One region of the Clostridium sediminicola genome, then DNA from elsewhere that is predicted to be linked to it. Evidence: riboswitches for the same ligand, from Rfam matches in the RefSeq annotation. Region 1 holds a riboswitch; each other region holds the start of a gene.
What was found. A riboswitch is a leader RNA that binds a small molecule or an ion and turns the genes downstream of it on or off. The one in region 1 is predicted to bind cobalamin.
Positions count from the first base shown of each region.

Region 1 (11,395 bases):
TCAAAATATTCCAAATATTTATTTTTGATATTATCCAATAAAGGATTCCTAATATCCATATTCATATTTAATCTAGTTATAGCTGGTTGTAGGTGTGATACCAAACCCACCAACAAATTTTTATCGTTTTTTATAGAATAACCAGATTCTTTTTCCGCTATCTTAATAATCTTGTTCGCAATCTTTATCAATTCAAAATTACCTATTGTGAAATCATCTTTTCTTTGGGCAACATTTCTTATTTTTGATCCCTTCAAATGCATTGTTACATATCCTATCTCTTCTTCAGGAATATTTATTCCAAATTCATTTGAAATTTTCTCAACAATTTTTGCTGCTATTTCAAACTCTTCACTCAGTTTAAGATCATACAACACTTCTTTTTGCATTGTTATATTTTCATTATTTTTTATTCTTTTTATTGCTAAAGCTAGATGTACAAGTAGTCCAACATATGAGCTATCTGCAAACTTATACTCAATATCATTTTCTGCTTGGGCTACAATATCTTCTAATTTCAAAATAGTTTCTCTATCAATTAAATTCAATAATCTATTTCTAGTTTGATTATAGACACTGTTGTTTTCTTTAGAATTTTTTAATGACAAGCTTTGATTCATTATTTTAAGTATTTGTTTTTTATCTAAGTATTCATATAAGAGGTTTATCATTGCTTTTCTAAATTCACTTTCACTACCATTTATATAAATTCCTAGACCAGGCTTTCTTATCAATCTTAAATTATAAGCTTTTAACTTCTTCTCTACCTTGTCTAAATCATGACTTACAGTTCCTTCTGAGACTTTGAATATTGTTGTGAAATAATACAACTTGATAGGTTCATTGCTTTGCAACAATTCACTTAATATCAAAGATTGTCTTTCTTTTGGTGAAAACAGCTTGTCAATATCTTCATTATTTAATTTTGCTTTTAATTCAACTTTTTCATCAATAGTTCCTTTCAAAATTACTCCAACTCTTGGTTTCTTATCTAACATGAGTCCTTTTGAAATAATCCATTTTTCTACTTCTGACATTTCTCTTAAAATAGTTCTTGAACTTACTGATAATTTATTACTTATTTCTTTTACTGTTATAGGTCCATCAGTATCACATAAAATCTCAATAATTCTTTTTACTCTTGAGCTAATCTTTATATTTGTCATATTTCACCTCCTGCAGGTATTGGTGACATATTTAAAATACTTCTCTTTTCACTTTAATTATAGTTCCCTAAAACCTTTAAAACAACTCAAAGATAATGCTATTTGTCACGAATAAATAGTGACATAATTCAATATACTTATTGAATAAAAAAGAGTAACGAATGTTATGCGCTACCCTCTTTTGTATATATTCACACTCTTATTAACACTTTTATTTGCTTAAGTTTTTAATAACTTCATCATAAACTGGTGTTCCCATAAAATTATCTATTGATATATGCTGAGCTAAAGGAGCTGCATTTTTAGCCCTTGAAGACAAACTTTGTTGAGTAATTACAATATCAGCCTCTTGTGGAATTTGATCTATAGATGTATTGATTACTTTAATATCAAGACCAGACTTCTGAACTTTTTTTCTAAGAGTTGAAGCTCCCATTGCACTTGATCCCATTCCCGCATCACAAGCTACAACAATTAATTTTACTTTACTTCCAACTTTAACAACTGAAGATTTTTTTCCTTTTAAATCAACCATTTTTGATTTTGCATCTTCTAATTCTTCATCATTTGATTTAGCTCTTTTAATAAAAAATCCTGCTACTAAAAATGATACAACTGCTGCTACTACTACACCTGCTAATACTGGTAATAATCCACCTTTTGGTGTCATCGCCATTACTGCAAATATACTTCCTGGTGATGCAGCTGCTACTAATCCTGCTCCAAGTATTGTAAATGTTAGCACTCCACTTGCTCCCCCTGCTATAACAGCTAATATTAATATTGGATTCATAAGTACATATGGAAAGTAAATTTCGTGTATTCCTCCTAAAAAATGAATTATAATCGCTCCTGGTGCAGAATTCTTAGCCATTCCTTTTCCAAATACATAATATGCACATAAAATACCTAGCCCAGGTCCTGGATTTGCTTCTAATAAGAAAAATACTGATTTACCTAATTCTTGTGCTTGCGCTATTCCAAGTGGTGATAAAACACCATGATTAATCGCATTATTTAAGAATAATATTTTTGCTGGTTCTATAAATACTGAAGCTATTGGTAATAAATTTGCAGTTACCATTGCTTCTACTGCATTGCCTAAAGCTATAGTAAGATTTAATACTATAGGTCCAATTCCTAAGAAAGCTAACATTGCTAATAACATAGATATAATTCCTGAGGAAAAGTTATTAACTAACATTTCAAAACCTGTTGGTATTTTTCCTTCTACTACATCATCAAATTTCTTTATTGCATATCCACCTAGTGGACCCATTATCATCGCACCAATAAACATTGGTATGTCTACTCCAACAACTACTCCCATAGTTGCAACTGACCCAACAACACCACCTCTAGTTCCACCAACCATTTTACCGCCTGTATAACCTATTAGTAATGGTAATAAGTAATTAATCATTGGCCCTACTAAACTACTCAAACTTTCATTAGGTAACCAACCTGTTGGAATAAATAAAGCTGTAATTAATCCCCATGCGATAAATGCCCCAATATTAGGCATCACCATGCCACTTAAAAAACGACCAAATACTTGTACATTATCTCGTGTTGTTCTTGTTTGCAAATTTGTAGCTGTGTTAGCCATACAATCTCCCCCTATAAATTCCTGATTTTTATGAATAATATTTTAGTATAATTTCATTTTTCAGAATTTTCTTTTAAATGTATCAGCTGATTACAATTTGATTATATTCCGTTAAATCTAGCTATACAAGGAAAAGAAAGGCTCTAATTGTCAGTATAAAATAGTGACAAAACTAAAGTGTATTGGAATTAAAGCGATTACATAAACTTTGTCTTGCAAAAAATTTAAAAGGAAGCTCTTATCATTTCTAAAAAGCTTCCTTTTCAATGTAAAATTTTTTATTTACCTTTTATCTTTCATGAAGTTAAAAGATTTCTTCTCAATTTATAATTACGCATCCTTGCTTCTCTATACTTTGCTCAATCTTCTCTTCAGTTGCTGGTGAATTGAAACTAACATCTACAGTTCCCTTGGCAAGATTAACTTCAACTTCTTTAACTCCCTTTACATTATCTAATGTTTTTTTTACTTTCGTCTTTCTATCTGCATTAATCAATCCTGATACTTCATAATGAATTTTTTCCATGTTTACCTCCTTATATTAATATATATTTTTATTATTGGAAAAAAACAAAAAAAATATAGCCCCTAAAATTTTTAGGGCCTATATTTTTTGGTATTATTTATTTGGAAGAAATGTCTTGCGAAATTAATTTAATTGAAACAATTTTTTATATTTTAATTATAACTAAATATATTTATATTTTCTTACTATGTTTTTTGATTTTTTGCATTTTTTTTGTAATTTTAAAATAAACCTATAAAAATATTACAAACATTAACTTAATATAATATTTAGCATAATAAAAAACCTACAACAACTGTGTAGGTTTAGTAATCATTTTATATTATATACAATGTCATCATATTAGTATAAAATCTAAAAGCTGACCAAAATGCACAAATATAACCTCATACTTCCCACCGAAGCAGTTGCCAAATTTTTTAGGCAGGTCTCCTGACTTGTAGATCAACTTACTCTCCTGACTTCCCGATTTATATCAGTGTCTTATAAGATTTCATACCTACTTACAGTAGCGGGGGCTGTAAAGGATTTTAACCTTTTTCCCTATTATCTTCAAAAAAATTGAAGCACCCAAAAATTAACTATTTAATTTTACTATCTCAGTATATATTATTAGATCCACATTGTCAAATGTTTTTTATATTTAATATCCTTTTCCTAGATTCACTATATTACTAAGTTCTTCGCCTCTAATATAACTTCTCATATTATTATATATTAAATTAAATCTTCTTTCATTTCTCATTTCAGAAATCCAAGAATTATGAGGACTTACTATAACATTTTCCATTTCCCATAATGGATTATCTAAAGAAAGTGGTTCCTGTTCAAATACATCAAGAGCTGCTGCCCTTACTTTACCATTTTTTAAATTCTTTATTAACTCATTTTCATCAACAATACTTCCTCTAGCAGAATTTACAAACAATACTCCATCTTTCATGGCCTTAAATCTATCTTCATTAAATAAATGATATGTAGCTTTTGTACCTGGAACCATGCCTACTACAACATCACATCGAGATAACATATCATCAGTTTGTGCTCTAGAATAACACTTATCAAAATATTGTATATCTCTTCCCTTTGTATTAACTCCTAAAATTTTAACACCAAAACTTGAAAGTCTTTTAGCTGCTTCTATTGCAATAGTCCCTGTCCCCACAAAACCTACTGTTTTCCCATATAGTTCAAGTACAGAACCATCCATTTTCCATATCTTATTTTGTTGTTTTTTATAGAACTTATTGGTATTCTTCATCATTTGAAGTATGCTCATAACTATCCATTCAGCTATAGGTATACTATAACCACCTCTATTATTAGTAACTATAATATTATTCCTATTTACAATATCTTTTGGAACTTGATCTACTCCTATACTGGATAATTGTATCCATTTTAGTTTTGTCATTTTTCCAATATCTAATGTAGTAAATGGATTATAACAGCTTAACATCTCTACATCTTTTAATTCATCATTATAAGTAACATAATCTTTAGAATTATTAAAAGCGTGATTATTTTCTTTACCCATTACTATTTCATATCCTAATTCTTCAATCTTTTTCATTTTTTCAGTGCCGTAATCATATGTGAATAGTGCTTTTATCATAGATAATCCCCCTTTTTTTTTAAGTTAAACCACTATTAATTATACAGATATCTCAGCTCAATAATAGATTTATACATCAATAATACCATATATCTCATAAACACAATAAATCTTCTAGAACAATATCTAGAGTATAAAATTATTAAGGTCATTAATAAAATGTAAACTTTACTCATATAACAAGGAGACATATGGATATGATTTCAATATATGTGTATAATATACTTATTATGGAAAATAGTAAAAATTTAATAATAAGGAGAAGAATATGAAGAGAATTTTTTTAACTGCATTAACTATAATTATTACTATATCTTTTGTTGGATGTACAGGAGATAAAAATAACAATATAACAGAACAAAATCAAACTACTAATGATATTAATGTATCTGAAGACAAGAGTGATTATGCGGATAAATCAGATTTAGAAGCAACACCTACAGGTAAAGTAGAATCAGAAAATAAAGCAGATAGTAATATTGATAAACCAGATTCTGAGGAAAAATCAAACTCAGAATCAGCACCTACCGATAAATCAAAATCGGAAAATAAAACCGATAGTAATACTGCTGAACCAGATAAAACTGTGAGAATATTTAAGATAACAACTAAAAATATTGATTATAAAGTTATAAGTGGAGGAGAGATTAAAACAGTTGGTTTAGGGGTTGCTGATAATATAAGAAAGATACTTAGCACTATATCAACTAAGTATTTTGATGGAAAATCGTTGGAGTTAAAAACTATAGAAACAGTAAATAATAAAAAGATAGCTGTTATCAATCTAGGAGGAGATAAAAGCTACTGGTATCAAAAAATGCAAGGTTCAGTGGGAGGACAAATCACTGAATATACCCTTATAGAAAATATACTTCAAAAACAATATAAAGGGTATTGGATTGATGGCGTTAGATTTACTTTGAATGGAAAACAACTCAAGGAAGAAACCTCACATTGTCCAAATTTAGCTGAAACAATATTTAGATAAGAAAGCTATGTAATTAATTTTTTAGTAAATATCTTTTAAAGGAAATATTGATAAAGATAAAGCCTTGCAATTTGTCAAGGCTTTATCTTTATTCTATAGTTCCACCACCAACAACTAAGTCATCTTGATAAAATACAACCGCTTGCCCTTTGGTAATAGCTCTTTGTTTATCTTCAAAAACAACCTTAACTCTATCTTCTCCAAGTGGAATTATAGTTGCATTTGCCTTTGGTGCACTATATCTTATCTTTGCTTGTATTTCCATTGGCTCTTCTAGTTTCTCAAAAGGAATAAAGTTCAAATCTGATGCTATTAGTTTATTTCTAAAGATACCTTCCTCACTACCAATTACAACTTCATTTGTTTTTTCATTAATATCTACAACATACACAGGTTTTCCTAGAGCTAAACCAAGCCCTTTTCTTTGACCAATTGTGTAATGTACAATCCCTTTATGTTTCCCTAATACGTTGCCTTCTTCATCAACAAAATTCCCAGTCTTAACTTTTCCTGGTACTTGTGTTTCTATAAATTTACCATGATTATTGTCATATACAAAACATATTTCCTGGCTGTCTCTCTTATTATGAACATCCAGGCCTATTTCTTTTGCAATTTCTCTTATTTTAGGTTTCGTAAACTCTCCACAAGGCATAAGTGTATGCTCAAGCATTGATTGATCCAAATTGTATAATGCATATGTTTGATCTTTTTTATCGTCTATAGCACTTTTTAAAAGATATCTATCGCCCTCTTTAGTAATCTTTGCATAATGTCCTGTTGCAACATAATCAGCGCCAATTGCTTTTGCTTTTTTCAAAAAAGAATCAAATTTTATATACCTATTACAAGCAATACAGGGATTTGGAGTTCTACCAATTAAATATTCATCAACAAAATAATCAATCACCTTGTTTTGGAATTCTTTTCTAAAATTCATTACATAAAAAGGTATATCTAATTTATCAGCTACTCTTCTTGCATCATCTACAGCACTTAAAGAACAGCAACCACCTTCTCTTTCAGCATGCTCATCGTCTTCTTGCCAAATTTGCATTGTAACACCTATTACTTCATATCCTTGCTGTTTCAAAAGATATGCAGCAACTGAGCTATCAACTCCTCCGCTCATTCCAATAACAACTTTCTTTTTCATCTCTACACCATCCTATAAATCAACTTGTCTTATGTTATTTACAGCCATTTTTATTTTACCTATGAACTCTTCTATTATATCATTATTTATAGTATACCCTATTGTAAATCTTATAGAATTTTTTGCTTCATCAACTGATAATCCAATAGCTTTTAAGACATGTGATTCTTCTATAGCCCCTGCCGAACAAGCACTTCCAGCTGACGCAAAAATACCCACGGTATCTAAAACTATAAGTAATTCTTCTGATTCTACCCCTTCAAAACAAACATTGATATTATTAGGTAATCTATCTTCTCCAGTAGCACCATTTATTTTAGTTTTATCAATCTTTAATAGTTCTTTTATAATTTTATCTCTAAAGCATATAAGCTTATTCTTTTCATCCTTTGAATTTTCATAAGTCAATTCAGCCGCTTTTCCGAAACCAACTATACCAGGTACATTTTCAGTTCCAGATCTTCTTCCTCTTTCCTGTTCTCCACCATGAATAAGATTATGTATTTTAACACCTTTTTTAATATAAAGTGCTCCTATTCCCTTTGGTCCATATATTTTATGAGCTGACATTGATAATAAATCAATATTCATTTCTTTAACATCTATCGGAATTTGACCTAATGCCTGAACTGCATCAGTATGAAAATATACGTTACTTTGTTTACAAATTTCTCCTATATCTTTTATATTTTGAACAGTCCCAATTTCATTATTTCCCCACATAATTGATACTAAAATAGTTTCCTTATCTATATTCTTTCTCAGTTGATCTAAATTTATGAAGCCATTTTTATCAACTGGTAAATATGTCACTCTAAACCCTAAGGATTGCAGATATTTACATGAGTTAAGTATCGCTGCATGCTCAATCTCTGTGGTTATTATATGCTTACCCTTTTCTCTATTTGCAAGAGCTATTCCTTTTACGGCCCAATTGTCAGCCTCTGTACCTCCAGATGTAAAATATATTTCAGTTCTATTGGAATTAATCAATTTTGCAATATTTTTTTTACTGCTATCTATTGCACTTTTTACTTTTCTTGATAATGAATAAATAGATGATGGATTCCCATAATACTCCATAAAATATGGGAGCATTTCTTCTAAAACTTTTTTCTTCACTTTTGTAGTTGCAGCAAAATCAAAATATAATTCTTTCATAAGTAAAAGGCTGCAAACGCAGCCTCTGTCACCCCTTTATAGAAATTTTTATTGTTCTACATCATCAAAACTTTTTACTTCTTTATAGTTAACATCATAAGCTTCCGTTTCTGATGATTCTTCCTTTCTTTTTGAAAAACCATTGGAATTTGATTGTTGATTTCTTCTTATATTCTCTTGAGGTTTTCCTTCTGGTAAAACTAATGCAGCAATGATATAAAGAATGATACCAAAGCCATAAAACAAAGATACTAGTGCCCAAACTATTCTTACAATTGAAGGGTCAAGTCCTAAAGCTTCAGCTAATCCTCCACAAACACCAGAAATCTTTTTATCCGTTGTTGATTTATATAATCTAGAATTATTCATTTCCTTTGCCTCCTAGTAAATATAATATTATTTATATTTTAAGTTTATAATAAATTCATTAGTTATTCAACTATTTATAGAGGCTCAATCTTCCTTATTTATTTTAATCTTGAAATAACTCAGTTGATAAATACCTTTCTCCTCCATCAGGTAGAATTACAACGATATTTTTTCCTTTATTTTCTTCTTTTTTAGCAATCTCTTTTGCCGCATATGCTGCTGCTCCTGAAGATATTCCAACTAAAAGCCCTTCTGTTGTTGCAAGCTCCCTTGATGTTTTAAATGCATCTTGACCATCAACTTTAAACACTTCGTCTATTACATCTACTTTTAAAGCTCCTGGTATAAAACCAGCTCCTATACCTTGTATTTTGTGCGGTCCAGGATTCCCCCCAGATAAAACTGGTGAATGTATAGGTTCTACTGCTATTATTTTCACATTAGGATTCTTCTCTTTAAGTACTTCTGCAATTCCTGTTAAAGTGCCTCCTGTTCCAACTCCAGCTATAAAAATATCAACTTTATCCCCTAAATCATTAATAATTTCTAGTGCTGTAGTTCTCCTATGAGCCTCAGGATTTGCTTTATTATTAAACTGTTGTGGAATATATGAATTAGGAATTTCTTTGGATATTTCTTCTGCTTTTTCTATAGCACCCTTCATTCCTTTTGATGCTGGTGTTAACACTAGTTCAGCACCATAAGCTTTTAATAACTTCCTTCTTTCAATACTCATAGATTCAGGCATAGTAATCATTATTTTATATCCTTTTGCAGCTGCAGTTAATGCAAGTCCTACCCCTGTGTTTCCTGAAGTTGGTTCAATAATTACAGTATCTTTATTTATGATACCAGCTTTTTCTGCCTCTTCAATCATTGCAAAACCGATTCTATCTTTAACACTTCCACCTGGGTTAAAATACTCTAATTTTGCGAATACATTTCCTGATAACTGATTATTGTTTTTAAAATTATTAAGCTCCAATATTGGTGTATTTCCGATTAGTTCAGTTAAATTTTTTGCAATTGTCATATTATTACCCCTCTCATATTGATTTATCCTATCGGATAAATAGGTATTTCTATAAAAAAATTAAATATATAGCATAAATCCATCATTTAATGTTCTACTATATTCAAATACTAAGTCTTCTAAAGTAATAGAGTCTACTACATTGTCTATAGTTTGGTTTAATACATCCCATACTTTGCTTTGAATACACTCATCTACCTTATCTTTTGGATTATCATCGTTATCTGATGTTACATGAAGATTTCCTTCAACTGCTCTTAATATTCTACCAATGGTTATTTGATTAGCTGAATCTGCTAAAAAATATCCACCTTGTGCTCCTTTGATGCTTTTTACTACGTTTGCTTTACGTAATGTAGCTATTATCTGCTCCAAATATCTTTCTGATATATTTTGTCTTTCACATATACTTTTTAGAGTAACATTTTTACCATTTGAGTTGTTATAAGCTAAATCTACCATAGCTTTAAGTCCATATCTTCCTTTTGTAGAAATTTTCATTTTATCACCCTTCAACTCCCAGTATTTCTATATGTTTAGTATGATTATACTCTATATTATGTTTTAAGTCAATTTTTAGTTGATTATTTTTTAAAAATTATTTGCAAACATTAACCCATTTTCCATCAGTAACTTTTTCTAATTCATCTATTGTTACTTTCACAGCAGAATTTGGTGACCCTGCCGCTGGATACACATAATCAAATTCTTTTAGTGTTTCATCAAGGTATACTTCTAAAGTCTTTTCAAGTCCAAAAGGACATACTCCACCCACTGGGTGACCTGTTAAATCAACTACTTCATCGTGACTCATCATTTTAGCCTTTGTTCTAAATGTGTCTTTAAATTTTCTATTATCTACTCTTGCACCGCCTTTTGAAACTACTAAAATATTAGATTCTTTCAGTTTAAATGCCATAGTTTTTGCTATTCTATCAGGCTCTACCCCTAAAGCTTCAGCAGCAAGATTTACAGTAGCAGTACTCTGCTCAAACTCAATGATCTCCAATCCTAAGTTTTTATTTTTAAATTGTTCTTTTACGCTTTCTAAACTCATTTTTGTCCCCCATTTAATTTCAAATATTTTCTTTAAATAATAAATTAAATTCAACTACTATACTTCTTTATACAAAGTTTCAATGCCTTTATCTATTGGATTTGAACAATAAGGACAAACATTCCATCCTTTATTAACGGATTTCCCACAATATTTACAAGATTCATTTTGCATATTATTAACATTTCCTTCTGTTTTAAAATATTTATTATTGGTATTTGTTGTACTATAAGAACTTCTAACAACTAGATATACAATTAATCCAATAAACCATGGTACCAAGAATACAACTAATGCCCATAAAACACCATTCATTCCATTTGAATTTGCATCTTTATAAATGAATACTCCTAATATAATTTGAATAATTATTGGTAAAAGAAAAAATATCGAAATTACTGACATAAGCATCTCTCCTATATACTTTATTAATAAACTACTTGAACTATTACTCTATTTTACCCTATATTATAACATAAAATATTACAGTTAAATAGAATTTTACATAATACTTACAGCTAGAAATATTAAATAAATTGAATATATTGAAATCATAATAATTCCGTGCCTTTTTCTCAGTTTATTGGAAACAATTCCTGGTACAATTACAACTAACATTAATATAATTGAAACAGGTACATCAATATAAAGAGTTTGTGGTACACTTTTGAAAACTTTTCCAAATAGATTTATATTACGAGAACTAATGATCAAA
Region 1 covers NZ_BAABMF010000006.1:181,909-193,303, forward strand. The annotation lists gene ACQ3F0_RS12565 (BglG family transcription antiterminator) at 1-1,166, opposite strand, end outside; gene ACQ3F0_RS12570 (PTS mannitol transporter subunit IIBC) at 1,378-2,775, opposite strand; gene ACQ3F0_RS12575 (heavy-metal-associated domain-containing protein) at 3,095-3,301, opposite strand; cobalamin riboswitch at 3,707-3,890, opposite strand; gene ACQ3F0_RS12580 (phosphoglycerate dehydrogenase) at 3,945-4,916, opposite strand; gene ACQ3F0_RS12585 (hypothetical protein) at 5,185-5,904, shown strand; gene mnmA (tRNA 2-thiouridine(34) synthase MnmA) at 5,993-7,060, opposite strand; gene ACQ3F0_RS12595 (cysteine desulfurase family protein) at 7,073-8,221, opposite strand; gene ACQ3F0_RS12600 (PspC domain-containing protein) at 8,270-8,590, opposite strand; gene cysK (cysteine synthase A) at 8,694-9,623, opposite strand; gene ACQ3F0_RS12610 (RrF2 family transcriptional regulator) at 9,684-10,124, opposite strand; gene ACQ3F0_RS12615 (YbaK/EbsC family protein) at 10,222-10,680, opposite strand; gene ACQ3F0_RS12620 (zinc ribbon domain-containing protein) at 10,738-11,085, opposite strand; gene ACQ3F0_RS12625 (calcium/sodium antiporter) at 11,182-11,395, opposite strand, start outside.

Region 2 (7,411 bases), on a different contig from region 1:
AAATGGAAAAAATCCTGGCGATATACCAGTAAAGACTATGACTGATATGGATATTTATTTAAATCAAAAAACAGCCAATGAGCTAGGAATAGAAATACCTAGTGATGTTTTAGAAGAAGCAGCAGAAATATTTGAATAAGAAAAAGGGGAACTTATAATGTTATTTTCATCTATGCAGGGAGCAGTAGAATTAGGGATTATATATGCCATTATGGCACTTGGAGTTTTTCTTTCATTTAGAACTTTAAATATACCAGATTTAACAGTAGATAGTAGCTTTACTTTAGGAGCTTCTGTTTCTGCAATGTTAACTGTTGCAGGACATCCCTATTTAGCACTTTTAGTAGCTTTTTTAGTAGGTTCAATAGCAGGGAGTTTTACTGCTTTACTTAACACTAAACTTAAAATTCAACCTCTACTAGCGGGTATTTTAATGATGCTAGCGCTTTATTCGATAAATTTAAGAGTGATGGGTAATAAGGCTAATATTAATCTGTTATATCAAGAAACAATATTTTCAATTTTGAAAGATACAGTATTTGGCCAATACAGAGTATTAATTATTTCTACTATTATTTTAATTTGTATTTTGCTAATGCTATATTTTTTCTTAGGAACAGAGTTTGGATTTGTTTTAAGAGCTACAGGTGATAATCCAGATATGGTGAAGGCCTATGGAGCAAATACAGACTTTACTATATTAATTGGATTAGCACTTTCAAATGGCTTAGTTGCATTAACAGGGGCTTTAATTGCTCAAAATCAGCTTTTTGCAGATATTAGCATGGGAGTAGGAATGGTAGTTATTGGGCTAGCATCAGTTATTATTGGAGAGGTTGTTTTTGGAACAAAGTCGTTATTAAGAAGATTGATTGCAGTAATATTAGGAGCTATTGTATATAGAATTGTAATATCATTTGTACTTGAACTAGGTATGCCAGCAACTGATTTAAAATTAATTTCAGCTATTATTGTTATGTTGGCCTTATCTATGCCAGTAATAAATAAAAAGTTTTACTTTTATAAAATAAGAAAAGCAAATGCTAAAGGGGGAATGACAGATGTTGAAAGTTAATTCTATAAGTAAGACCTTTGGTATAGGTACTATCAATGAAAAATTAGCGCTTGATAACATTAGTTTTTCTTTAGAAGAAGGAGAATTTTTGACTATAATAGGTGGAAATGGAGCAGGTAAATCTACTTTGCTTAATTGTATTTCAGGTGTTCACAATGTAGATAAAGGGAATATTTTTCTGGATTCTAAAAATATTACATATATGCCTGAGTATAAAATATCAAAAGAAATTGGAAGAGTATTTCAAGACCCTCTAAGAGGAACAGCTTTTGATATGACAATAGAAGAAAATTTATCTATTGCTTTATCTAAAGGAAGAAGAAGAGGGCTGAGAAAAGGCATCCATAAGTCTGATAGAAATTTTTTAAGAGAACAGGTAGCACTACTTGGCTTAGGACTTGAAGATAGAATGAAAAATAAAGTTGGTCTTTTATCTGGAGGTCAAAGACAAGCACTTACTCTTTTGATGGCTACAATTGTAAAACCAAAACTACTACACTTAGATGAACATACAGCAGCTTTAGACCCATCTATAGCAGCAAAAGTTTTATCTCTTACTAAAACAATAGTAAAGGAACATAATATTTGTACAATGATGATAACACACAATATGAATCATGCTTTAGAATATGGCACAAGAACTATAATGATGAATGAAGGTAGAATTATTTTAGATATTAAAGGAAAAGAAAGAGAAAACATGACAGTAGATTCTTTAATAGAACAATTTAGTAAAAAAAGTGGAACTAGATTAAATAATGATAGAATGTTATTAAAAGAAGATTAAAAGTAACCAGAGCAATGAATAAGCTTAAAGGTTTTGCTAGGATTCTCAGAGATTGTAAACAGAGGTTGTAAACATATCTTTTCCTGAGTTCTGCGTAGAGTACAGAATTCAATAGAGTGTGGGGTAATAACCAAATCAAGGTAGTCACAGAAAGCAAGTTCGTCAGCAGATCTTACTCACAAAAAAGCACCGGTACTCATAGTGAGGAGGGCAACCGACGAACTTGTTTACTTAAAATCAGGTGAATTATGACTATTAAACCCAAAGTGTAAATTCATCACATTAAATGGAGATTTTAAATGCCCGAAGAACGATTCTTGAGGAGCGTTGTCCTAATAGTTACCTCTCCTATACATAGACTGATCAAGACCACAATCTTTTACTAACTTTTGAAACTAGAGACTTGTGTAATCGATTAAGAAAAAGGGATTACTCCCTTTCCCTCATCTAAGAACCGGACGTAAGAGTTTCCCGCTCATACGGTTCAAGCATTTCTTAACCATTTCTGGCGGCAGCATGAGATTTTAGTCGAATCCTTCTTTTAATGAAGTATCTCTTATCAATGAACGGATTTTTTGATATCTGTAGATTTGGGTGACGCTTAATGTCAATCGTCCTTAGGTTTATTAGACTATTTTTATCAGTCATGAATAACCAAGGTTTGCCATTATTACTATGCCAACATTTATTGCGATTCCTACAGTGATTCACTTTATGTTATCAGGTTAACTTTATCATTATTTTATATGGATTTGCTTTTCTATGAGGACAAACAATATTATATTTTCCATAATTCTACGAATACGTTTTAGATTATATACAATTCCATATTGGTATTCCAATGTCATTTTAATTTGTCTTACACCTTTTTTACGATTTTTAAAGTTGAATGCAGCTAAAAGTATATGTTATATTGCAAAATCCTTATCATTGTGCTTGCTACGCAACAATTCATATTTCGATAAAAAATAATTATAATTTATTTTTGGTGGCGGATTTTAGATTCTATATCTTTGCTATAGAAAACAATGAAAATCCTTTTTTTGGAATTAAAACCATGATGTTGTCGGCATATATGGATACTTACAGGAGTTTGCAATATACTAAAACAAATTAGGGGCAGTTCACAATCTTCTAAAGTCACGATTTAACAGTAAAATATCGTGTCTGAGATGTAGCTGAAGGAGTGAGTTCGATACATTATGTATTCTATGAAAGTAGTATAGGTGACTTGTAAGATTTTGATTTATTACTAATGAATACGAAATTGAGAGAAAAAGAAGAAAAATATTTTTAATATGTAGATATAATTATTTAAAATGTGAGCATGATAGATTATACTTATTGTTTTTTTTAGTTTATTTTTTAAATTATAGCATTTATTATAAAATCAGATTAGCATACTTAATACGGTATTAATGCTATTAATTTCTAAAAATGTATGATATAATTTATAATTATAATTAGTTGAAAATATAAGTTGATACATTGATATTAGAGGAGGAAAGGTCAATTATGATAAAAAAGATTATACCTATTGTTATGGGAGCTTTATTGTTATCATCTCAGTTAGTTTATGCTAGTACAAGCTCTGGAGAACTTAATAATACTGGCTCAAAAATAGCAGAAACTATTTCAACTGAGATAGTGGCTGCGGATTATGGATTTGTAAAATGGAATAATAATTGGTACTACAAAGATGCCAACGGTAAAAACTTTGTAGGATGGTTAGATTATCAAGGGAAAAAATATTATTGTAGTCCTTATGGTGGCGAACTAGAATTAGGGTGGGTAGAAATTACGGATGAAACAAATGTTGAAAATACTTATTATTTCACTTTGGAAGATGGAATGTTAAAAGGGTTTATGGAGATTAGTGGTAAAAACTATTATTTTAATGATGATGGGGTTATGGTTAATGGTTGGTTTGAATATGATGGTAAAACTTACTATCAAGATAGTTTTGGATTAAAGGCATACAAAGAAGATGATACATATCAAGAAACAGATAAACAGGATAAATTATTGCCTAATAAATGGATTGAAGATAACGGAAGTTGGAAATATGCAAATTCTGAGGGAGTTTTAGTGCAAGGATGGCAAAATCTAAATGGTAATTGGTACTATTTTGATAAGGCTTGTAATATGCTTACAGGAAACTTTACTGATGGTAATAAATACTACCTATCTACAGAATCAGGGGCTTTAGCTCAAGGGGAATGGTATGAATATAATGGTGAGTGGTTTTATATACAACCTGATGGAAGCTTAAAAACAGGATGGTTTGAACATAATAACAAATGGTACTGCTTTAGTTATGAAGGAAAATTAGCTACACATGAATTTAATGCTAAAGGGTGTATGTATGCAGCTGATTCTAGTGGAGCTTTACTTCATGATTGTTGGGCAAAATTATCTAATGGACAATGGGGTTATGCAAACTCAGAAGGAAAATTAATAAAATCAGGATGGATAAATAAATCAGGTAATGATTATGCTATATATGACTTTACATTATTGTGTGGTAAATGGAAGCTAGATGATACTTTTTATTTCTTTAATTCTGATGGTGTGCTAAATAAAAATGGTTGGGTTTGGGATGGAGATGCATGGAACTATTCATTACCTAACGGTGAACTAGTAACATATTATAAACAAATAGATGGAAAGTGGTACTTTTTTGATGAGTTCGGTGATCTACATTAGTCGTTATTTCAATTAGTAATAAATTTTTTTAGTGAATTAGTTTAAGGATAATCATGGTAGTTTTGTATTTGAACATGTATGAAGCAAGTTCGTCGGCAAAGCCTCCTCACTAAGAGCACAGCCTGCCAGTGCTTTTGTAAGGAGGCTTTGCCGACGAACTTGTTTTCTGTAAATGGACATTGTAAATATTAAAACTTTTAGATATAGGAAAAAAGATAAGTTGAAAATTAAAAAGATTTGCGATATGTTGAAATCCAATCAACTGCATAAGTAAAATTATTTGAATTTAATAAATCGTAGTTTTACTTATGCAGTTATAACTTTTCACGCGTTTATCCTGCTTGTTTACATGGATAACTTTACATAAATTTCACTTAGTGTTATTATATTCAAATGGTGAATTTATTCTTAATAGGGAATACGGTGTAAATCCGTAACAGCCCTTGCTACTGTAAGAAGGATGAGCAATCAAATGTCACTGATATTTATATTGGGAAGACGATTGTGAAGTTGATTTCGAGTCAGGAGACCTGCCATAAAAAGAATTAACTAATATTTCAATGGGGAATATAGTTCGTGTAGATATTTAAAAGCTATGGGACTCCTATAGCTTTTTTTGCGCTTGTGGACTGTTTCTGTTGACGAGGAGAGAAAAAAATGAAAAAGTTATTATCAACACTTATTGCTATGATACTTATGGTATCTTTGGTAGCATGTAGAGGAACAAATGAAAAAGCAACTAGTTCAGAGCAACAAACTGAAGCTAGTGAGTCAAAAGAAGTTGTTACTATTAAAAATGGTACAAGAATCTTTGAAATGGATTATGTACCAGAAAAAGTATTAAGTACAAACATAACTGTTCAGAGGGAACATTACATGATTATGAAAAAATCGACCAAGTTTATGATGATATATTAAATCTTGGTGTTATATTCCATGTAACAGACAAAGAAGAATCTCTAGTGAAAGAAATGCAAGATAAAATTGCTGCTGTTAAGGATAAAGAAAAAGATATTAAGCAAGAAGATAAAGTTAAACTATTTGTATGTGACAGTATTAATGATGAAAACTTAATTTTCACTTCTGGTACAATCATGGCTAATGAAGTAATAAAGTTAGTAGGCGGCGTTAACGTTTGTGAAAAAATACTTAATAAAGCATGGGGACGTGTTTTTGCAGAAGTATTAATAGATGCAAACCCAGATTATATTATTTTCTTAGATTATGGTAGTACTCCTGTTGAAGATAAAAATGGTGGCGGCTGCGTGTACAAACTTTGTTATCTTTATGGCGAAAAATTCAGCGGGGATACGTACTGCGTCATTTTGGCTATGGGAAGTATTGCAACTGCCTCTTGGAATAATTTTATTTTGCCAACCATAGTTGTATTGATAGGTATGCTATATTTTATATTTGAAAGTAATATTCTTAATGCTTTATTGCTAGGAGAGGAAAATGCATTAAATTTAGGCGTTAATGTTAAAGAAGTTAGAAAAAAATATTTGGTAATCACGTCTTTAATAACAGGTATTCTTGTTTCTGTTACTGGAACTATTGGTTTTGTAGGTCTGGTAGTTCCGCATGTTGTTAGAATTATTGTCGGATCAGATAATAAAAGGGTTTTATTATGTTCTGCGATTATTGGTGCTGAATTTTTAATTTGGTGAGATGATATTGCTGGAACAGCAATGGGAGTTGAGGAACTGCCGATTGGAATTGTTACCTCTTTACTTGGAGGCCCATTTTTTATTTATATGATTTCTAAAAAGACATATGGTTTTGGAGAAAACTGATGAAAATAAAATTAGAAAATATACATTTTAAATATGATGAAAAAGAGATTTTAAATGATGTTTCAGCAAGTATAGATAATAATGAATTTGTGGGATAATTGGTCCCAATGGCTCTGGAAAATCTACACTACTATAGACAATATATAGGGTTATCAAGCCTAGTGTTAGTAGAATATATCTGGGTAATGATTTGTTAAGTGATGTATCTATTAAAGACGCTTCAAAGATGATTGGTGTAATGACCGAGTCAAGCAACATTCCATTTGATTTTACAGTAGAAGAAATTGCAATGATGGGAAGAATTCCTTGTCAAGATAGATTTCAACTTAAAAATAAAGAGGATAAGGAAATTGTATATCAAACTTTAAAAGATGTAGGAATTTTTTCTCTAAGGGAACACTCTTATAATATGATTTAGAAAGAGCACGTGGAGAAGCATATATTCATATATCAAGACTTCATTCACTAACAGGATTACCTAGAGGAGTAACATATTCAATTCATGCTGCGCCATCATCAAGTTTAGCATATACAAACTTTTTACTCTATTATTTAGGTATGGTACCAGAATCAATTTCTGTACAAGATGGTTTGATGAATGAATATAGAAATATTCTTGAGAGTTTATTAAACAATCACCATTTATCATATGCTCTTAAACAAGATGTCCTAGATTGCCCGGGACAAATACTATTATCAAATGGTAATACCATTAGTCAATGTTGTAGAGAGCATAAAACATTTAAGTCCATTGAGATTGATATTCCGAGTATGGGAAATATAGATGTCATCGCTAAAACTCATTTTGGCATAAAAGGTACTTTGTATTTGATAGAACAAATATTGAATCGTTTGCCATATTAATTTTTTAAAATCTGTATATTTACAAATAAGATTTTTAGATGTATAATGTTAATAATTAAATATTTAGAAATTTATTTATATTGAGTTAGGGTAGAGAATTGGCTCTGTAACCCTATACCAACCTGTCTATGGGCAAGGTGGTCCACCCAAAAAGGATAAAAAGATTTTAAACAAAAAAGTTTAATT
Region 2 covers NZ_BAABMF010000010.1:91,994-99,404, forward strand. The annotation lists gene ACQ3F0_RS16115 (ABC transporter substrate binding protein) at 1-139, shown strand, start outside; gene ACQ3F0_RS16120 (ABC transporter permease) at 158-1,075, shown strand; gene ACQ3F0_RS16125 (ABC transporter ATP-binding protein) at 1,062-1,862, shown strand; partial or broken gene ACQ3F0_RS16130 (helix-turn-helix domain-containing protein) at 2,586-2,839, opposite strand; gene ACQ3F0_RS16135 (PspC-like choline-binding domain-containing protein) at 3,378-4,568, shown strand; cobalamin riboswitch at 4,949-5,120, shown strand; gene ACQ3F0_RS16140 (hypothetical protein) at 5,226-5,486, shown strand; partial or broken gene ACQ3F0_RS16145 (iron chelate uptake ABC transporter family permease subunit) at 5,498-6,361, shown strand; gene ACQ3F0_RS16150 (ATP-binding cassette domain-containing protein) at 6,552-6,779, shown strand; gene ACQ3F0_RS16155 (hypothetical protein) at 6,920-7,225, shown strand.
Region 2: it holds a riboswitch for cobalamin, as region 1 does, so the genes downstream of both, ACQ3F0_RS16140 (hypothetical protein) here and ACQ3F0_RS12575 (heavy-metal-associated domain-containing protein) in region 1, are expected to answer to the same signal.

Region 3 (11,395 bases), on a different contig from region 1:
GATAATTTCAATCTTGCATCTTCTAAATCGTTATCATTAAGAGCATAGGATACCTTTCCTGCTTCTTGATGCAAACATTTTGCAGCAATTGTTGTCCACAAAATCATTATATTTACTATATGAAATAAAACACTATTAAATTTTAATAAATTTAGTATAAGAAATGGAATAGCAAAGCTTATACCTGCAACCGTTATTACAATAGCTAATCCTAAAGTTTTTAATTCTTTATTGTTTTTTGCTAATTTCCTCGTTCTTTTTTCTAAATACCCTATAAATCTACCAATATAAATAATTGGATGAGGAAACCATCTAGGGTCACCAATTAACCAATCAAGTATTATAGCAATAGTTAAATCTATCATATTACTCTCCTATTATGTAGATAAACAACAGGTAAACTTAATGTTTATCTTTGTTTTTTCAAAACCATTTCGTAAATTTTCTCCATATCAAGACTTTCTCTTACTAAGTCTGCCAGCTTATCTATTTCTCTTTCCCTAATACTCTCATAAGTTATAGATTTCCTTGGCTCTAATCCTTTCTCAACTCTAATATTATTCAAAAATGTTTCTCTAAACGCAGAACTATCAAATACTCCATGAATATAAGTACCCATTATATTTCCTTTTTCATTTATTGCACCATCTTTAATATTTACTTTTTCACAGTTTTTTTCTTCAATATTAAATAAGTGCATAGTATTTTCACCATAGTAAGTATCTCCCATATGAATTTCATATCCATATACTCTCTTTTCATCATTCTCAATATTTAATGCTTTATTAAAATTATTTGAGAAAACCGCTTCCGTTCTTGTCATAACTTTTTCTTCTTGCATAACAGTACTAATATCCAGTAATTTCAATCCCTCTATTTCATCTAATTTTGTTTCAGTATGCATAGGATCTTTTATAATGTTTCCTAACATCTGATATCCACCGCAAATTCCTATAATTTTTCCACGCTTGCTGTATTCAATAATCTTATCTTCAATCCCAGCATTTCTAATACTTAATAAATCTTCTATGGTATTTTTACTTCCCGGAATGATTAAAACATCAGGGTTCTTAAATTCATCTACTCTTGTAATATATCTAACACTTACATCTTCTTCAATATTTAACGAATCAACGTCAGTGAAATTTGATATATGCGGTAGCTTAATAACTGCTATATCAATTGGTGCATTTTGTTCTTTATTAAATGTTACTGCACCATCTTCATCTTCTAATTGTAAATTAAAATATGGTACTACTCCAACGCAAGGAACTTTTATTACATCATATATCATATCAAGTCCTGGTTTTAGTATTTCCACATCTCCTCTAAACTTATTGATAATAGTTCCTTTAACTCTAGCTTTTTCATCTTCATTAAGCAATATCATTGTCCCCGCAAGAGATGCAAAAACTCCACCCTTATCTATGTCTCCAACTAATAAAACAGGAGCATCTACTAATTCTGCAAATCCCATATTTACAATATCATTGTCTCTTAAATTAATTTCTGCCGGACTTCCAGCACCCTCAATTACAACAATGTCAAATTCCTTTTCTAGCTCTTCGAATTGTTCTTTAAGCATATCTTTAAATATTGGTTTAAGGTTATGATATTCAACAGCAGTATAGTTTCCGTATACTTTTCCATTTACAATTACCTGAGAATTCTTATCTCCCGTTGGTTTTAACAAAATTGGATTCATATATGCTTGTGGTTCATGGCCAGCAGCATACGCTTGTAAAACCTGTGCTCTTCCCATCTCTTTTCCGTCAAGTGTTATATAAGAATTTAAAGACATATTCTGAGCTTTAAATGGAACTACCGAATATCCATCTTGTTTAAATATTCTGCAAAGCGCCGCAGTAAGTATGCTTTTCCCAACTGTAGATCCTGTTCCTTGAATCATTATTTTTGACATATTACTCCTCCCAAAACTATTATTATAATTCCAAAAAATAAAACAACACACTTCCAGAGTGTGTTTGTAAAAATCTCCAATTAAACAGAGAATCAACCTTCCCTCCGAAAGTTATTCCAAAAAACTCTTGGCAGGTCTCCTGGCTCTGATTTCTACCTTATCTTACCTTCCTGTTTTCACAGTGGTTACAAAGATTTGTCCATCATTACAGTAGCGGGGGCTGCTGTGGTATTTCACCACATTCCCTTTTCACCAACTAATTGGCACCAAAATTTTTTCTTATTCACATGTAAGTATAGTTTATTATAACTAATTTAATTTATCAAGGAATTATTTTTTGACATATACAGTTCTTTTGGTAATATTTTTAGCATTATAAAACTGCTACCCCTATTATCAAAACAAAAATCTCAATTATTTCATTGTTTGCACCTAAAAGGTCTCCAGTTAACCCTCCAATTTTGTACTCACAATATTTATTAAATACAAATGTTACTAATGCACTTATCAAAATTAAGCTAATTGCAACAATAATATTTAACAATAAACTACTAATTACTACTGTTATTATTAATGAGGTTAAAAGAATCGGTAGATTTATATTTCCTATAAAAATATTCCCTGTTCCATTTTCTTTTGCATTCTTTCCTAAATAAGCAATTAATACAATTGTAAATCGTGATATAACTGGCACTACAATAATAAAACATAAATTTCTATACTGAAGCAAATTTTCCATAGTTGTATATCTTAATAAAATATCAAAAATAATTGCTGCACAAGCAAAAGTTCCTATAGTACTATCTTTCATTATTTCAATAATCTTATCTTTACCACCTTTGAATGCATAAAATCCATCACATAAATCTCCTAATCCATCTAAATGTAAAGCACCTGTGACTATAACAGGAATCATTATTACCAATACTGCTAAAACATTAAATGATAAATAGTCAAATAATAATTTTGCAAAAATAAACTGAATTCCTCCTATTATCAATCCTATTATAGGAAAAAATATAGCACCTTTCCTAAAGTTCTCCTTTTCACATTGCAAATTTTTATTTATTGGTATTCTTGTGAAAAATTGAATGAATAAAAGAAAATTATTCAAAAATTGTTTCATTACTATCGTCTCCTTAAACACTTTTATCTATTTTATCTTCCTCTTCAAATATTTCCTTATTAATACTCAAAAAATTAGAAAATAATTTGTTAACAGTTTCAGAACTCTCGTGTTTTTCATATAAATACCCATAAAATGCAGCAACAAAAGCACCTAATGAATCAACTATCAAATCCCACATAGTATCTACTAGACCTGATTTTTGCATATTCAAAGCAAATACAGAATCCATTATAAATTCAAATATTTCCCATAAGGCACCAGTAGCTACTGCAAATGTAAAAGCAAAAACTGCAACAAAAAAAGGACTTAAATATACATCTACCTTATCTTCTTTATTTAAAATATATACCAACAAAACTCCAACAAAACCTAGGATTACCCCTGACATAGTATGAAGCATAACATCCCACCACCAATATTTCAAATAATAAGAGTTTAACTCCCCTAAATATTGAGCCGCAAATATAAATGCTAAAATAATTACTTGATGACTGGAAGGTAATTTTATATGATTCCTCTTTGCAATAATAAATGGTAAGAAAGTTAAAAATAAAGTAAATACTGCTATAAAAAAGTCAAGATAGTCTTTTCTTAAAAAACTTATAACTATCGATAATGCTAATAAAATCCTAAAAAAGTTTGCAAAAAAAATCTCAAACCTTGTATTCTTTATACGCTGTCTAATTTCACACACCTCCTTATCCTTAGTTTATTAATATGCGAAATATATATATTTTTACCTATAAAATCAAACATTTTAATTTATGATAAAATATAGTTACTAGTGTATTATTAATACCAATAATACACTAGTAACTATTAGAAAACAATATCGTCAATTAAAATTTCATAAAAAACAAAGGGATTTTCTAAACATTCTCCCTTTGCTTAATATTGGTTATTAACTGTTTATTATTATATCCTCATAATTTCTTTGGCTGTTTTCACAATATTCTCTACTGTAAGACCATATTTCTCATATAATTTATCTGGCATCCCAGACTCTCCAAAAGTATCATTAACAGCTATTGATTTTACTATACATGGGTGCTTCTCTGATACAACTTCACAAACTGCACTATATAATCCTCCATATTTAAAATGATCTTCTGCAGTTATTATTCCTGCTGTTTCTTCTGCACAGCTAATAATTGCATCTACATCAATGGGCTTTATACTAGAAATATTTATTACTCTTGTACTAATACCAAGTTCTTTTAATATTATTGAAGCATCATAAGCAAATTGCACCATAGAACCATGAGCTAAAATTGATATATCCTTACCCTCTACTATTTTATAAGACTTACCAATAAAATATACTTTCTTTTCATCAAATAGTTTCTTACACTCTTTCCTACCAACTCTTACATATACTGGCCCTTTATGTTCAATGGCAGCTATTATTGCTTTTCTTGTTTCTATCTCATCAGAAGGAGTTAAAACTATAAAATTAGGTAATTCACGCATTAACGCTATATCATCTAAACTTTGATGAATAGCTCCATCCATACCAATAGCTAAGCCTGGATGAGTAGAAATCACTTTAACATTTAAATTGGAATATGAAACTGATTGTCTTATTTGGTCATAACATCTTCCTGGAGCAAAACAAGCAAAAGTACTCATTATTGGAATATATCCACTTCTTGCAAGCCCAGCTGCAACACCAACCATATTTTGTTCACAAATACCAACATTCAAATACCTATCCTTAAATTTATCTCCAAATAATCCTACTTTAGTAGCAGCTGCAACATCAGCATTTAATACAAATATTTTTGAATTTTTCTCACCTAATTCCAATAGTGTTTCTCCATACATATCTCTTGGGGCCATGATTTTATCCATTTAGCTCCACCTCCTGTTTATCAAGCTCTTTTAGCGCAGAAATATACTCTTCTTCATTAACTTTTTTCGCATGCCATTCTACTTTATTTTCCATAAATGAAATCCCTTTACCTTTTACTGTATTTGAAATAATTACATTAGGTTTATCTTTATCAAATTTTTGAAATCCTTCATCAATATCATAAAAGTCGTTTCCATCAATAGTAATAACATTGTAACCAAAACTGTTAAATTTATCTTCTAATCTATCTAAACTCAAAACATTCATACAGTTATCATCTAACTGAAGATTATTCTTATCAACAATTATTATTAGATTATTTAAATTTAAATGTTTCTGAAGTAATATTGCTTCCCAATTTTGGCCTTCTTCCAATTCCCCATCACCGATCATGACATAAACTTTATTTTTCATATTCTGCTTTGTATATCCTAATGCTAATCCTAATCCAAAAGATATCCCTTGTCCCAAAGAACCAGAACTGCATTCTACACCTGGTACATCATCTATATGGCTATGTCCTTGCAATCGCGAGTTTATTTTTCTATAGGTCATCAATTCTTCTAAAGGGAAGTAACCTCTCCTAGCTAAAATACTATAATATCCTATGGATGCATGGCCCTTACTTAAAATAAAAATATCTCTATCCTCTTTTAATGGATTAGCAGGGTCAATATTCATCTTTTCATAATATAAATAAATCATCATTTCAAGAGCTGAAAAAGCACCTCCCAAGTGTCCTGATTTCACCTTTTTCTGTACCCTAATGCAATCTCTTCTAACATCAATACCTATTCTCTTTAATCTTAAAAGTTTATCATTATTCATATAATTTAAGCCTCCTCATAAATAAAAAATAGGACAGATGTTCTGCCCTATTTGAATGTTAATGTACAAACAATCTTAAAATATTACCTAAGATAATACCAACTACTCCAAAATCAGCATCACTAAAAGTAGTATTAGCAAATCCTAAGTTACCAAGTACAGGCATCAATAATACTGGTAGGAATGTTATAAGTAAACCTTGTGCAAAGGCTCCAAAGAAAGCACCTCTCTTACCACCAGTAGCATTACCAAATACTCCAGCAGTAGCACCACAGAAGAAATGAGGGACAACACCAGGTAAAATAATTGTTGCATTTAGTCCAATTAATATAAACATACCAACAATACCACCTAGAAAACTAGCCAAGAAACCTATAAGGACTGCATTAGGAGCAAATGGATATACAACTGGACAATCTAATGCAGGTTTTGCATTTGGTACTATTTTCATTGCTATTCCTGTGAATGCAGGTACTATTTCACCTAATATCAATCTAACACCAGCAAGTATTACATAAACTCCACCGGCAAATGTAATAGCTTGAATAATTGAGAATACAATGAAATTTTGACCACCACTAAGTTCAGATTCAACAAATGTTGGCCCAGCTGCAATAGCAACAATTATATATAAAATACCCATAGTTATACTTACAGCAACAGAACTGTCTCTTAAAAACCCTAATCCTTTAGGAAAATTAATTTCTTCAGTAGAAGCAGAACCTTTACCAACTAACTTTCCAACCCAAGCAGATAAAACATATCCAATAGTTCCAAAATGCCCAAAAGCCACTTCATCAGTACCAGTAATTTTTCTCATAGTTGGTTGAGCAATAGCTGGGAATATTGCCATTGTAAAACCTAATAATATTGAACCTATAATTATTAAAGGTACACCTTTAACTCCACCAGAAACTAATATTGCTGCTATCATACAAGCCATATAAAGAGTATGATGACCTGTTAAAAAGATATATTTCAACTTCGTAAACCTAGCTATTAAAATATTTGCAACCATACCAAAAGCCATAATCAATGCTGTAGGGGTACCATATGTCTCCAAAGCTAATGCAACAATTGCTTCATTGTGAGGTACAACTCCTTGTACATTAAACCCATGTTCAAACATAACCCCGAAATGAGTTAAAGCTGCAACTGCTATTCCAGCTCCACCACCTAAAACCAAGAAACCAAGAATAGTCTTAATTGTACCTTTCATTGTCTCAGCAGTACTTTTTTTCTGCGCTATTAAACCTATCATTGCAATAAGACCAACTAAAATTGCGGGAACACTCAGGATATCAAGTATAAGTTTAAGCATTAACAAACCTCCTTTAATATAATAAAATATATTTTTCAAATCAAAAAATCTAGTTGTTTGATTTGTAATTATGCACTATTAATATTTGAATGCCTTTTAATAATTTCTATGACTTCTTTTTTATTGTCAGAACTAAAAATGACATTCATATCTTTTATATCAGTAAATAGATCCATCAAATCTATCAAAGCTTGTAAATGGGTATCATTATCAGATGCTGCAAGAGTAACCACAAGCTTAACTGGATCATTTAATTCATTTCCGAATTTTATTGGTGTTTTTAGCGTAATCATCGACATTGCTAATTTTTTCACCCCTTTCTCTGGCCGTGCGTGAGAAAGAACTATCCTAGGTGCTATAACCATATATGGTCCTATTTCTTCAAAATTTTGAAATATAGCATCTATATATTTTTTATCAATAAATTCTTTTTCTAATAATGGCTTTGCTCCTTCCATTATTGCTTCTTTCCATGTAGAACATTCAATATTTAAATTTATAAATTCACCGGTTAACAATTTATCTAACATAAATTTCTCCTCTTAATTAAAATAAGTCATTTCTTGTTTCTCTCTATATTTTAATTTTATTATATTTTTCCTCACTTTATCACCTTACCTGTAAACCTTTTCTTTCTAAATGAATCGGAAATTTTGACCATAACAAATATTTTTTAAAACAGTGTTGCTATTAATTTAAAGTTCATAATTGAAATAAAATGCGAACTTGCTCGCAACTTATAATTATTGTGAAATTCACAAACTCAACAACAACTTAAACAAATGCAAATAAAAAAGCCACGGTCTCGTGGTTTTTTATTTTAATTATTATAATAAGTTTTTTTCTTTGAAAACTTTAGTTAGTTTCTCTTTTAATTCTTTTTTATCTATCATACTATTAAGAGTAAGCACTTCCCCTAAAGAAGTAAGTTGATCTGCAATATCTCTCGTTGCTACATATAAGTCTGCTTTATACCCCGCTGCTGAAGATAAATCCGTATGACTTACTTCAATGCCCTCAAGATCTAACTCTTTTAGTAATTTTTTAATGTTCATTTCCATCATAAAACTACTTCCCAATCCGCTACCGCAACAAACTAATATTTTCATATATAAATCCCCCTTCATTATTTTGGATATATTTAAATTTTTGAGATATCTATATTTTTCTAAAAATATACTACTCTAACATTAGATTTATGCATACTAACCTCTAAACTTAGTAATCTATCATTGAATATTTACTAATAATTTTTAGCACTTCTTCTTTTTTTGACGCATTAGTAATCTCTTTAATATCTTTATTATTTAAAAACAATTCCATTAACTGAGATAAAGCTCTTAAATGTTTTTCATTATCTACAGCTGCCAATGTAAATACAATTCTCACTGGATCATTTAATTCACTACCAAATGTAATAGGTCTTCTTAACGTAACTAGACTCATTCCAAGTTTTTTTACTCCTTCATCTGGTCTTGCATGAGATAAAACAATACCAGGAGCAACAACCATATAAGGCCCTATTTCTTTAAATTTTTTTAATATATTAATTTCAAAATCGTACTCAACAAATCCTTTATTTTGTAAAAGTTTTGTTCCCTCTCTAATTGCTTGTCTCCAATTTAAACAATGAGCATTTAGAAATATAAATTCTCTACTAAGCATATCTTTAAGATTTTTTTCTTCATTTTGTACTAGTAAATTAAAATTATTTTTTCTTTTTAATTCATACATGAATTCATTTTGAAGTTGATGAATATCATTGATATGACAATATTTTTCTACTACGTCAATCAATCTATTTACCATATTTAAATCTTCATACTTTTTATTATCTTCAAACTTTATATTAAGGTATTTTTTAATTTTTTCATAATCTGCTCTAAGTAATAAAGGACTAATTTTAATGTAATCCTTATTATCAAAATTTTCTAAGTCAACTGTGCTTATAATAAAATCATATTCTGATTTATCTATTCTTTTTACCGTTCTAATCGATACAATATCAATAATTTTTATTTGAAATTTTTTAGATAACTGCATAGCTAGCATATTTGCAGTTCCTATACCTGTTCCACATACTAGTATTACCCTAGAAATCTTACTGGCATTTTCTTTAATTTTTTCCAATGCAACACCAAAATGTAATGTAATATACGAAATTTCTTGTTCATCGATACTTGAATCAATATAATTCTCCAAATATCTTGTAACATGTTTAGTATTTAAAAATAGTTCGTAATATTTGCTTTTGATTTCTTCATATAATGGGTTATTTAATTTTAAATTAAATTTTATTCTATATATTGTTGGTCTCAAATGAAGAACCAAATTTTCTATTATTAATTGTTTGTATTCCCCAAAATCAACTTTATATATTTTGCCTATTTCATTTAACATCTTTTCTGTGATAGAATATAGTCCATCATTATCATATTCTATTTTTCTATTATTTATTTCACTTTTAATTACTTTTGCTCCAAGTAAATGAAGTGCAATATAATTAATTTCCTCATTTGGAACAACAATATTAAATTTTTTATTAATCTTATCAATTAATTCTTTTGCCACATCATATTCAAAACTATTTTCTATTTCACTCATTTCTAACATAGGTAAAAATATTTTCTTATTTAATTGTAATCTCTTTATCATCAAAGCTAAATGAGTAATTAGATTTCCATAAGCCATATCATTAAATTCTTTGAATAGTTTCATTTCAGCAATCCTAACTAAACTGTCTAAAAAATCCAAATCAATTTTTGAAAAAAGTAAGTTGAATTGTAAATTATTTGATTTTGATTTTACAACTTTTGTATTCACGTAATTTAAAATTTCGCCTGAAGAAACATACTCTTCTGTTATTTCAGATATAGCCATTCTTTTACAAAATTCATCACCTTCAACTAAAACACCTATTCTTGGCTTTTTTATTAGTTTTAACTTTCTAGTCTTTAGCCATAAACCTATATATTCCATTTCTTTTATCACTGTATTTTTTGAAATATATAAAGTTTTCATAAAATGTTCTATTTTAACTGGTTCACATTCTTCTAAAAGTTTTATTAATATATATTTTTTTCTTTCTTCTTTTGAGAAGTTGTAGCTATATGGAGTTTTTGAGTTTATAAATTTCTCTAAATATGTTTTAAGTATATCGTTTTTTTCAATCCTTACCCCTTTAAGATGTTGTCTTTGAATATAACCAAATCCGTTACTCAATAAGAATTTTTCTATTTTTTCAACATCATATCTTATTGTTCGATCTGATACATTAAATTTTTGTGATAATTTGTTGATTTTTACGTAATCGTTTTCATCGATTAGGCACTGAATTAATTCAATACACCTTTTATTAAGTTCCATTTACTCCAACCTCTTTAACTATATATGGTTTATATATGCTTTTACCACAAAAGAGCTTTAATAATCTTTTGTGGTTCACTCCTGTATATATATTTTATAATATATATATACTAAAATTGCAAAGTTAATATGAATTTATTTCCTTTACTTTCGGAAATATTGAACTATTTAACTTTCATTGGAATTCCACAAACAGTTAAATAAACTTCATCACTCAAGGTAGCTACATGTTTGTTTACTGCTCCAGCAATATCCCTAAATATTCTACTGAGTTTATATTCTGGTACTAATCCATACCCAACTTCATTTGTTACCATAACTAAAGTTTTATTGCATGTCTTAGCCTTAATTATTGTTTTCTCAACTTGTGCCTTTATCTCTTTTAAAATTATATCGACATCATCCATTGACATATTATCAAAATCTCTTTCTTCTTCAAATAATAAATTTGTCATCATTATTGTAATGCAATCTAATAAAATTGATTTTTTTTCTGTTTTTTCTATAACTATGTCTAAATCTTTAAAACCTTCATATGTATCCCAATTCTGATTCCTTCTAATTTGATGCTTTTCAATTCTATTTTTCATCTCATCATCTAGAGCTTTGGCTGTTGCTATATATAAAACATCATCTTTATCTTTTAATAACTCTTCAGCATATTCACTTTTACCACTTCTACATCCACCAGTTACTAATATTATTTTTCCCAAACTAACTACCTCCATTTCAATCCTCTATATTTATAAATTGCGAAAAAAAGAGTTTCGCAATTTATAGTTGACAGATGACGGTCTACAGTTGACAGTAAAGGATGGGATCGTTTGAAAATAACTTCTACTATATTTCTTACAAAAAAAGCTTGAAGATTGCATATTTTTATAAGGAAAGTAGAACTAATTTTTAAGTCAACCCATAGGTACTTTTGCTAACGCAAAAGGAAAGTAATTTGAATTAAAACCTTTCACTTTAGTAAAA
Region 3 covers NZ_BAABMF010000037.1:1,829-13,223, reverse strand. The annotation lists gene cbiB (adenosylcobinamide-phosphate synthase CbiB) at 1-365, opposite strand, end outside; gene ACQ3F0_RS25810 (cobyric acid synthase) at 410-1,921, opposite strand; cobalamin riboswitch at 2,034-2,207, opposite strand; gene cobS (adenosylcobinamide-GDP ribazoletransferase) at 2,295-3,047, opposite strand; gene ACQ3F0_RS25800 (DUF2238 domain-containing protein) at 3,061-3,744, opposite strand; gene ACQ3F0_RS25795 (transketolase family protein) at 3,966-4,901, opposite strand; gene ACQ3F0_RS25790 (transketolase) at 4,894-5,730, opposite strand; gene ulaA (PTS ascorbate transporter subunit IIC) at 5,789-7,051, opposite strand; gene ACQ3F0_RS25780 (PTS sugar transporter subunit IIA) at 7,120-7,581, opposite strand; gene ACQ3F0_RS25775 (PTS sugar transporter subunit IIB) at 7,879-8,160, opposite strand; gene ACQ3F0_RS25770 (BglG family transcription antiterminator) at 8,270-10,417, opposite strand; gene cobU (bifunctional adenosylcobinamide kinase/adenosylcobinamide-phosphate guanylyltransferase) at 10,582-11,145, opposite strand.
Region 3: it holds a riboswitch for cobalamin, as region 1 does, so the genes downstream of both, ACQ3F0_RS25810 (cobyric acid synthase) here and ACQ3F0_RS12575 (heavy-metal-associated domain-containing protein) in region 1, are expected to answer to the same signal.